3 regions of the Terribacillus jepli genome follow, and region 3 is predicted to be linked to each of the others. Evidence: riboswitches for the same ligand, from Rfam matches in the RefSeq annotation. Region 3 holds a riboswitch; each other region holds the start of a gene.
The links. Region 3 has a riboswitch for thiamine pyrophosphate ahead of AB1K91_RS08790 (YkoF family thiamine/hydroxymethylpyrimidine-binding protein). Riboswitches for the same ligand answer to the same signal wherever they lie in the genome.
Positions count from the first base shown of each region.

Region 1: linked by a shared signal. The riboswitch ahead of tenA (thiaminase II) and the one ahead of AB1K91_RS08790 (YkoF family thiamine/hydroxymethylpyrimidine-binding protein) in region 3 are both predicted to bind thiamine pyrophosphate.
Region 2: linked by a shared signal. The riboswitch ahead of AB1K91_RS15935 (thiamine phosphate synthase) and the one ahead of AB1K91_RS08790 (YkoF family thiamine/hydroxymethylpyrimidine-binding protein) in region 3 are both predicted to bind thiamine pyrophosphate.

Region 1 is NZ_JBFEGH010000009.1:127,092-130,366, forward strand. It holds gene AB1K91_RS11755 (transcriptional regulator SplA domain-containing protein) at 1-196, shown strand, start outside; gene splB (spore photoproduct lyase) at 189-1,217, shown strand; TPP riboswitch at 1,278-1,378, shown strand; gene tenA (thiaminase II) at 1,499-2,197, shown strand; gene thiD (bifunctional hydroxymethylpyrimidine kinase/phosphomethylpyrimidine kinase) at 2,190-3,026, shown strand; gene thiM (hydroxyethylthiazole kinase) at 3,013-3,275, shown strand, end outside.
Region 2 is NZ_JBFEGH010000016.1:6,977-10,251, forward strand. It holds gene AB1K91_RS15925 (SDR family NAD(P)-dependent oxidoreductase) at 1-107, shown strand, start outside; partial or broken gene AB1K91_RS15930 (SDR family oxidoreductase) at 129-900, shown strand; TPP riboswitch at 1,012-1,123, shown strand; gene AB1K91_RS15935 (thiamine phosphate synthase) at 1,211-1,840, shown strand; gene thiO (glycine oxidase ThiO) at 1,824-2,945, shown strand; gene thiS (sulfur carrier protein ThiS) at 2,942-3,145, shown strand; gene AB1K91_RS15950 (thiazole synthase) at 3,151-3,275, shown strand, end outside.
Region 3 is NZ_JBFEGH010000006.1:109,786-113,060, reverse strand. It holds gene AB1K91_RS08805 (YeeE/YedE thiosulfate transporter family protein) at 1-328, shown strand, start outside; gene AB1K91_RS08800 (sulfurtransferase TusA family protein) at 343-567, shown strand; gene AB1K91_RS08795 (magnesium transporter CorA family protein) at 864-1,808, opposite strand; TPP riboswitch at 1,965-2,068, shown strand; gene AB1K91_RS08790 (YkoF family thiamine/hydroxymethylpyrimidine-binding protein) at 2,156-2,761, shown strand; gene AB1K91_RS08785 (ECF transporter S component) at 2,758-3,275, shown strand, end outside.

The DNA.
Region 1 (3,275 bases), on a different contig from region 3:
CCATGCGCAGGGAGTGGCAAATATACAGGAAGCAGCAGTCGTCCATAATCCCGAAAAGCCTGGGGAACTGGCTTTATTTGTTTATGAAACATATTATCCGTTGACAGATGAAGTAGCCGTCTATCAGGATCTTGGAGAGGCAGAAGAGGCGTATGTGTCTGCTTTCGGTCTCACCGAGGGCGGTTATTATGGTTAAACCATTCGTACCGCAGCTAGTCTATATCGAACCTAGGGCATTGGAGTACCCGCTTGGAGTGAAACTGCAAAATAAATTCAAGGAAATGGGAGTGGAAATCCGTGAGACCACTTCCCATAATCAGGTTCGTAATCTGCCAGGGGACAATGATTTCCAGAAGTATCGTACCGCTAAATCGACTTTGGTCGTCGGAGTGCGGAAAACATTGAAATTCGATACGTCGAAACCATCTGCTGAATACGCAATTCCCTTTGCGACAGGCTGTATGGGGCATTGTCATTATTGCTACCTGCAAACAACGATGGGTTCCAAACCTTATATCCGTACGTATGTGAATACAGATGAGATATTCGAAGCAGCAGAGCAGTACATGCAAGAGAGGGCTCCTGAGGAAACAAGATTCGAGGCTTCCTGTACTTCGGATATTGTCGGGATCGATCATCTGACGCATACGTTGAAGCATGCAATAGAATATTTCGGGCGTTCCAAGCATGGTCAGCTGCGCTTCGTCACAAAATTTGCCCATGTGGATCATCTATTGGATGCAGATCATCAGGGGCGGACACGATTTCGCTTCAGCATCAACGATGATTATGTGATCAAATATTTCGAACCTGGTACCTCCCGATTGAAAGATCGGATCGAAGCTGCTGTGAAAGTAGCAGAAGCTGGGTATCCGCTCGGTTTCATCGTCGCTCCTATCTATCTGCATGAAGGCTGGCAGAAGGGCTACCCGGAAATGCTTGAGCAGCTGGAAGCGGCATTGCCTGCCCATGCCAAAAAGAATCTCACTTTTGAATTGATTCAGCATCGATTCACGAAGCCGGCAAAGCGTGTCATCCAGAAAAACTACCCGATGACGAAGCTGGAACTCGATGAAAATAAGCGGAAATACAAGTGGGGTCGCTACGGTATCGGAAAATATGTTTATCAGAATGAAGAACAAGAAGAAATCAAAGATGTTCTGGGGAGCACGATTTATAAGATGTTCCCGCAATCACGGATTGAATATTTCACCTAATGCATCGGTTGACAATCTTATCCATGCATGTGATAGTTAAAGGGACAATTGAATTTTGAGGAAGTCCACTAGGGGTGCCGTTTGGCTGAGATAAGAGAAATCTTTGTCCCTTTGAACCTGATCTGGTTAACACCAGCGTAGGGAAGTGGAGCCGGATTCGTGTAAGCTTTGACACTATCACTATGTATACGAGTCGCTCCATACTTTTGGAGCGGCTTTTTTATATAGCCGGCGCCAATCACTCTTCATCAGGGCTTTCTCCAATAAGGGGAGGAAAATACATGTTTTCTGCACAATTGAGAGAAGAAGCAAACCCGGTTTTCGAAGCGATCTATAAGCATCCTTTTGTTACGGGAGTAGCAAATGGCCATGTGCCGAAAGAAGCATTGATCCATTACGTGAAGGCAGATTATGAGTACCTGACTGCATTCGCCCGTATTTACGGCTTGGCAGTCAGCAAATGTGAGACACGGGAAGAGATGGATTTCTATCAGTCTCAGATCAACTTCGTCCTGCATAGTGAAATTCATCCGCATAATGTTTTTTGTAAGGTGGCCGGTGTGAAATATGAAGATTTGCAGCGTATGACACCGCCGCCAGCAGCGGACCACTATATATCCCACATGATGAATAGTGCTCTGCATGGTGATATCGGGGAACTGATGGCAGCGCTTCTGCCTTGCCCATGGACGTATCAAGCACTGGCTGCTCATATTATCGAGACGAAGGCTCCGGATGCATCCAATCCGTTCTTGGAGTGGATCCTCTTTTATGCCGGCAGGGAAGACGGTATGCCGGATGTGACATCCGAACTTTGCAAGCGGCTGGACAAATGGGCCGAAACGGCAGGATCTGCTGCCAAGGAACGGGCACGGAAAGCTTTCCTGAAAAGCTGTATGCTGGAGCATGCCTTCTGGGAGATGGCGACCACCGAGCAAGACTGGATGGTGCCGTTGAAAGGGGAATCCCTTCATGCCTGATGTTAGAAGTGCATTGACGATTGCCGGTACGGACCCTTCGGGCGGTGCTGGAATCCAGGCGGACCTGAAGACATTCCAAGAGCGTGAAGTATATGGCATGAGTGTGATCACATCTCTCGTCGCACAGAACACGACAGGAGTGCAGGCCATTCATCATGTTCCAGTTGCATTTCTTGAACAGCAGCTGAAATCCATTTTTACAGACATCGGACCGGCTGCTGTAAAAACCGGAATGATTGCAACAGAAGAAATGATGCAGTGTATCGCTTTTACGTTGAATAAAACGAAGGCAGCTTATATCATGGATCCAGTCATGTACGCCAAAAGCGGCCATGCACTAATGGGAGAAGAAACGAGGGATGCGCTTAAGTCGCATCTTGTTCCGCTGGCAACACTGGTTACGCCGAACGTACCCGAAGCAGAAGAACTGACTGGTATCCGGATAGATGATGAAGCTAGCATCAAAACAGCGGCAAAAAGGATCGTCCGGGAATATGGAGCAAAAGCTGTCCTGATGAAAGGCGGGCATATGGAGGGGGCTTATGCAGCAGATTGGCTTTATGATGGAGAAAACTTCACCTCCTTCACAGCCGAGCGAATGCAGACAAAGCATACACACGGTACAGGATGCACATATTCAGCAGCAATCACAGCGGAATTGGCAAAGGGGAGAACCTTGCAAGAAGCGGTCAAGATCGGCAAGGACTTTGTGACAGATGCCATTCGATATTCGCTGCAGCTAGGCAAAGGAAATGGACCGACAAACCATTGGGGCTACCGTCTGAAAAGTGTACCTGTACAGGAGGAACAGCATAATGAAGTATACTGATGCGATAAAGGAAGTCCGCGCAAAGAACCCGCTGATTCACTGTATTACAAACAATGTTGTCATCAATTTCACAGCGAATGGATTGATTGCACTCGGTGCTTCTCCCGTGATGGCGTCTGCCAAGGAAGAAGCGGCGCAAATGGTGCAGCATGCACAGGCGTTGCTGATCAATATCGGTACACTGTCTGCAGCGGATGTGGAAGCGATGATCCTAGCCGGGAAAGAAGCGAACAGACTCGATATACCGGT
Region 2 (3,275 bases), on a different contig from region 3:
GCCAGCCGGAAGAAGTAGCGGAGCTTGTCACCTTCTTGCTGACTGGCAAAGCACCTTATATCAACGGTGTAGTTGTGCCGATTGATGGCGGATTCACTGCAATCTAAAAAACTAAAGGAGAGATTCTCATGAAACGTTTTGAAGATAAAGTAGTTTTGATCACAGGCGGCGGTTCAGGTCTGGGTCGTGCAGCAGCACTTCAAGTAGCAAAAGAGGGTGCAAAGCTTTCACTGGTCGATTTGAGCGAAATAGGATTGGAAGAGACAAAGCAGGAAGTTCTTGCAGCATGAAGTCCTCACAATTGTTGCAAACTGCGCGAATGAGCCTGAAGTAGAAGCTTATGTGAAGCAAACAGTAGACAAGTTCGGCAAAATCGACAGTTTCTTCAACAATGCAGGCGTGGAAGGAAAACAGAATCTCACAGAAGATTACGGCGTGGAAGAATTTGACCGTGTTGTAAACATCAATTTGAATGGTGTCTTCTATGGCATGCGGCATGTGTTGAAAGTCATGAAAGAGCAGGGCTTCGGTTCTGTTGTCAACACAGCCTCAGTCGGAGGGATCCGCGGTGTAGGCAACCAGTCCGGCTATGCAGCGAGCAAGCATGGCGTGGTCGGATTGACACGCAACTCTGGTATTGAATACGGTCAATACGGTGTCAGTATCAAGGCAATTGCACCTGGCGCAATCATGACGCCAATGGTTGAGGGATCGCTCCGTCAGCTGGGCGGAGATAATTGGGAAGAGGCAGGTAAGGAATTCGTCAGCGTCAACCCGATGAAGCGATTCGGCAAGCCGGAAGAAGTAGGATTTTTGGTTGCATTCCTGCTTTCTGATCAAGCGAATTTCATCAATGCAGCGGTTGTGCCGATTGACGGCGGACAATCTTATAAATACTGATCTATGTTTTCTCGGGAGACCATCTGGCTGATTCAGATGGTCTTTTTATTGCTGAAAAATTCTTGCATATTATGTTATTTATGCTACGATATGGATAAGTTCATAGTTAGTTTTTCACACTAGGGGATCCCTTCATAAGGGCTGAGATTAAGAGTGGCGACTCTTTAAACCCTCATAACCTGAACAGGTTCGGACCTGCGTAGGAAAGTGTAGACACTCGAGTTTACATGCTCTTTTGTATGTATTTTTCGCAGATCACACACCACTTTCCTCCGGGGGAGTGGTTTTTTGTGCTTCCGGGCTTGTTCACATGAAGAAGGTGATAGTGATCAAATTGATGGCAGTGACAGATGACAGGCATGATACTTCTGACTTGCTCCGTATATTGCTGGAGATTCATCCTTATGTCGATCATGTACAGATTCGGGAGAAGAAAAAGCCGGCTGGCGTGGTGTATGAGCTATGCCGGGAGTTGGTGAAGCGAGGGCTGCCAGAGGCAAAGCTATGGATCAATGACCGGGTTGATACAGCCATGCTGCTTGGTTTCAAGCAAGTGCATATTCCAGGGCATGGGCTGCCGTTGAAAGAGTTGAAAAGACATTATCCTGAGATGCGGTTCGGGGCTCCTATCCATTCACTTGAGGAAGCTGCGCAGGCAGAAGCAGCTGGTGCAGCATACGTGCTGTATGGTCATTGTTTTCCGACAGCAAGCAAGCAAGGGAAAATTCCTCAACCGCTATCCCATCTAGGAGGAATCCGCCAGAACGTTGGAGTGCCGTTGTATGGGATAGGAGGAATCACCGCAGAGAGATTAGCTGTATTGAAAGCGCTTGAATTGGATGGTGCTGCTGTGATGAGCGGCATTTTTTCAGCAAGACAACCGCTGGAAGCTGTGAAGAAATTAAGGGAGGAGTGTTCGCGTCTTGAAGCGATCCACTGAGGTAGCTGTCGTTGGAGGAGGTATCATCGGCAGTTCAATTGCTTATTATTTGGCGAAGGCAGGCCACCAGGTCGATTTATTTGAAGCAGGCCAAGTCGGTTCAGGCTCGACACAAGCAGCAGCGGGCATGCTGGGTGCGCATTCGGAATACAAAGAGTTCGGAGCGTCGCTGTATTCTTTTGCCCGCACTAGTCAAAAGCTGTACGAAGAAGCGGAAACGGATATTCGTGCGCTTGCGGGAATAGATATCGAGCGGCGCACTGGCGGATTATTGCAGCTTGTGTTTACGGCGGAAGAAAAAGCTAGGCTGTCCGAGATTCGTTCTTTGGCAGGTGTGACATGGCTTGATCAAACTGGTGCGGAAAAAGAAGTGCCCGGGCTGACAAAGTCTGTACTAGGGGCTGTTCATATAGCTTACGATGTGCATGTCACCCCTGCCAATGCCTGCAGAGGATTCTATTCTGCTGCCCAAACATTTGGAGCGCGTATACATGAATTCACTCGAGTTGATGATGTCGTGAACGAAGCTGGGCAATATCGGATACAGACTTCCAAGGGAGAATGGCAGGCTGCATATACAGTCATTGCCGGCGGTGTATGGAGTAATGCCCTTTTGCAGCGTTTGGGCTTGGGAACACCGCTTTATCCGGTAAAAGGGGAATGCATCGCTGTCACAAATACGCAGATGCCACTCACTTGCAGCTTATTCCATGATCAGCATTACATTGTTCCGCGAAACAATAACGAGCTGATCATCGGTGCGACGAAGGTCAGGGGTGATTGGAGTACAGAGCCGACTTTTGGAGGCATACAGACCGTCATGGAGAAAGCGAGGCAGATGCTGCCGGAGATAGATAAGATGCCGTTTCTCAGAAGCTGGGCTGGTCTCCGGCCTCAGACGATCGATGGCAAGCCGCTGATCGGGGAGCATCCGGAGATGAAGGGGTTGTTCATTGCCGCTGGCCACCAGCGCAATGGGATCCTGCTTGCTCCTGTTACAGGTAAGATGATCAGTGATTTGATTGACGGCAATACTGTCCCTGAAGAATGGACGAAAGCTTTTCGAGTCAACCGACTGCATACTGGTGAGGAGGTACGGATGTGAGCATTCAACTGAATGGCAGGCAGCATGAATTATCCGCGGATATCCAGAATGTCGCGCAGCTGTTAGGATCACTTTCATTGGAAAACAGGATTGTGATAGTCGAACTGAACAAGGAAATCATCAGCAAATCTGCATATGCAGATCAGCCAATCAGAGATGGCGATAAAGTCGAACTGATCCATTTTGTAGGAGGAGGATGAACGAGATGTTACAAATTGCAGATAAGACATTTGCTTCCCGTTTGTTGTTGGGAACAGGCAAATACCCGTCCTTTGAGGTGCAAAAAGAGGCCGTGGCTATATCAGAAGCAGAGATACTGACATTTGCAGT
Region 3 (3,275 bases):
GAGTTTTATCAACTGGGGTGTTTTTCTTGTCCTTGGTATCTTTTTAGGTTCTTTGTTCGCAGCAAAAATGAGTGGTGAATTCAGATTCAGGCTGCCTGATTTGAGAACAACCATTCATAGCTTCAGCGGCGGACTGATGATGGGCTTCGGTGCAGCCTTAGCAGGTGGCTGTTCAATCGGTAACGGTCTTGTGATGACTGCCATGATGACGTGGCAAGGATGGATTTCGTTAGCCTTCATGATTTTAGGAACATGGACTGCTTCTTATTTTGTTTATGTACGACCACGTAAAAAAGCAAAGCAAACTACACATGCTGTACCAGCATAAAGGAGTGTCTGGAAATGAAAAAAACATTGGAAGTTATGGGAATGGTCTGCCCCTTCCCATTAGTGGAAGCAAAGGAAGCCATTAAACACATACAATCGGGTGATGAGCTGGAGGTTCAATTCGATTGCACCCAAGGAACCGAATCCATTCCCAGATGGGCAGCCGAAGCAGGTCATGAAGTAACTGCTTATGAGCAATTGGGTGAAGCGGCTTGGACGATAACGATTAAAAAGAAATGAAATAAGATCGCAGAGCAATTTTTTCATTCTCTGCGATCCTTTTTTAGTTGCACTAATGAAGATGTTCTATGTAAAACGCTTATTTACAATCCAAATTTCTTTGTATCATAAACCAGGCGCAGTTAATATAGTTCACCAGCGGCCCAAACGACAAATTGAGCATGTTGAAATCACAACAGTAAAGCCATCTGTCTCTATAGTTGTTTCTCCTTTTAAAACAATAGTTTTGCTTCTACTGGTAAATCAAAATGATCCTGATATACAACTAGAAACAAATCACCTTATAATTTACAGCTTTAATCCACATACTTCCGCTTCTTCTTCGACTTTAGCATATCTCCTGTCCAGCCTTTTGCTTTCAAGAACCAATAAACAAGAAAGGTCGAAAGAATGACTAAAATCATGGCTCCAATATATCCGAATTTCCACTTCAATTCGGGCATGTTATCAAAATTCATGCCCCATAATGCACCAAATGCCATGACAGGGGTAAAGAGAACCGTCATGACAGTAAGTGTCTTCATGATCTCATTGCCTCTAAAAGAAGAAACAACATCCTCAAAATCAATCAAAGCCCTGATTTCTTCTTCATAGGCGCGAACGAGATTGTCACAACGTTCAAATCGATAGTTTGTCCGTTTAAAATGCACGTTCTGCGTATATCTCTCTCCAAATGCTTCGACTATGCCTGTCTTAACCTCCATGAATGGGATCAGGAAGTTTTTCCACACCAATATTTCATGCCGGTTTTCGGCTATCTTATTAAGCAGCCTAGTGTCATTATGCTCTTTGACTTGCCAAAGCAAATCGTTCAGCCTGACTTCATATTGATCTATTTTATGTAGAAAGGCCGACATGATCTCCCCGAGGAGTATCATGAATCCTTCAATTGCATTGTTTGCATCTTGCATTTTAGCAAGAATCCCTTTTTTTGTTGCTGCTGGTAATAAAGTTAAGTCAAGTTCTGTCGTTAACAGTGTTTTTTCTTTTACGAAGAATTGTAAAAGATGATTCTCTTCCTCTTTATCCACTTCTTGTACATAGATGAGTGTTCCCCAAACAGCTAAGGATTTATGATTGGTTGTCTCCATTTGCAAGCTATTGGTCTTTGTGTCGTTTATGTGTTCGAGCCAAGGTATTTCCTCCGTGTAATGTTTTAATTCTGAACTTCTTTCTACATCTATTTCCCGATTGAGTTGAAGCCACTCCCACTCAGTATCCGAAAAAGCGTGCTTCTCCATATTTTCCCCTCCATTTTTTCTTTTTTAATTTCCCTTATGTCAAGCTATCTAATCCTTTCCCTCCCCCCATGCATACAGAAATCATGACGTTCCAACAAGAAACGCTTTACAAACTCCATTTTATTTCTTACTATGAATCTATAAATTGCATAACGAGCGACGCACTAGGGGAGCTGGCAACGGCTGAGAGGAATCCTTGATTCTGACCCTTTGAACTCGATCTGGATAATACCAGCGTGGGGAAGTGCAGCCAGAATTATCCTATTCTTTTTGTGTATATTCTGCGACTGCGCCCTATGGTGCCGTCGCTTTTTATATGCAAAAAAATAGGAGGAATCATCTTGGAAATGCAAAATTATTGCGGGACCAGCCGAATTGCCGGCTGCAGTTTTTCGGTTTATCCGATGGCAGACAGATTCAAGGAAATCATTTTGGAGGCATTGGAGATCGTCGATACCTCAAAAGTATGGATGGAGACAGATGATGTAACAACTCTTGTACGTGGGAGAATTCCACATGTATTTGATGTCACATCCGCTATTTTTCTGGCAGCAGCTAAAGATGGAGAACATGTCGTGTTCAATGGCACCTACTCAATCGGCTGTCCAGGTGATTCGACAGGGGATGTCTATATGGCCGAAGACGAGGTCAAGCTGAACTTTCCCACTACAGCAGGAGTAAAGCAGCTTGAAACGGCATCCAAATTCTCGCTCTATCCATTAGGTGGCGGTAATTATATGGATACCATCTACAGCCAGATCGAAAATATGCGTAAGCGTGGAATCACTGTTTCCAAGTCTCATTATTCCACCCGGCTTGATGGCAATGCCATTGATGTGTTTGAAGGCTTGGAGCATGTTTTCACCGAAACGGAAAGCTCCGGCTCTTCGCATACAGTCATGACGGTCACCATGTCAGCTAACAGTCCTTCTGCCAAGGGTGTGATCAAATGAAAAGCTGGCGGATGAAGGATATTGTCGTCATGGCGGCGCTTGCCGTCGTATTCGGTATTGTTTATCTATTATTCCTGCCTGTCAATGTCGTGATGATGGGGCTTGTCGGTCCGATTGGAACCGATATCATCTTCGGGGTATGGTTCCTTGTCTCCATCGTGGCCGCTTATATTATCCAAAAACCTGGTGTCGCCCTAGTCTCGGAAACGATTGCCGGAATTGTAGAGGTGCTGATTGGCAGCAGCGTCGGACCGATTGTCATTCTTTCTGCTGTCGTACAGGGGCTCGGTGCTGAAGCAGCATTTGCCATGACGCGCTACCGTTCTTATCATGTGCTCGTATTGATGGGTGCAGGAGTTGGCGCAGCCATCACAAGCTTCATCTGGGGATATTTCCGCGGAGGCTTTGTAGCGCTTGACCCTTCTTACGTTGTGCTTATGCTTGTTGTCCGGATCATCAGCGGAGCTGTGATAAGCGGACTGATCGGCAAAGCAATCAGTGAGGCGCTGGCGAA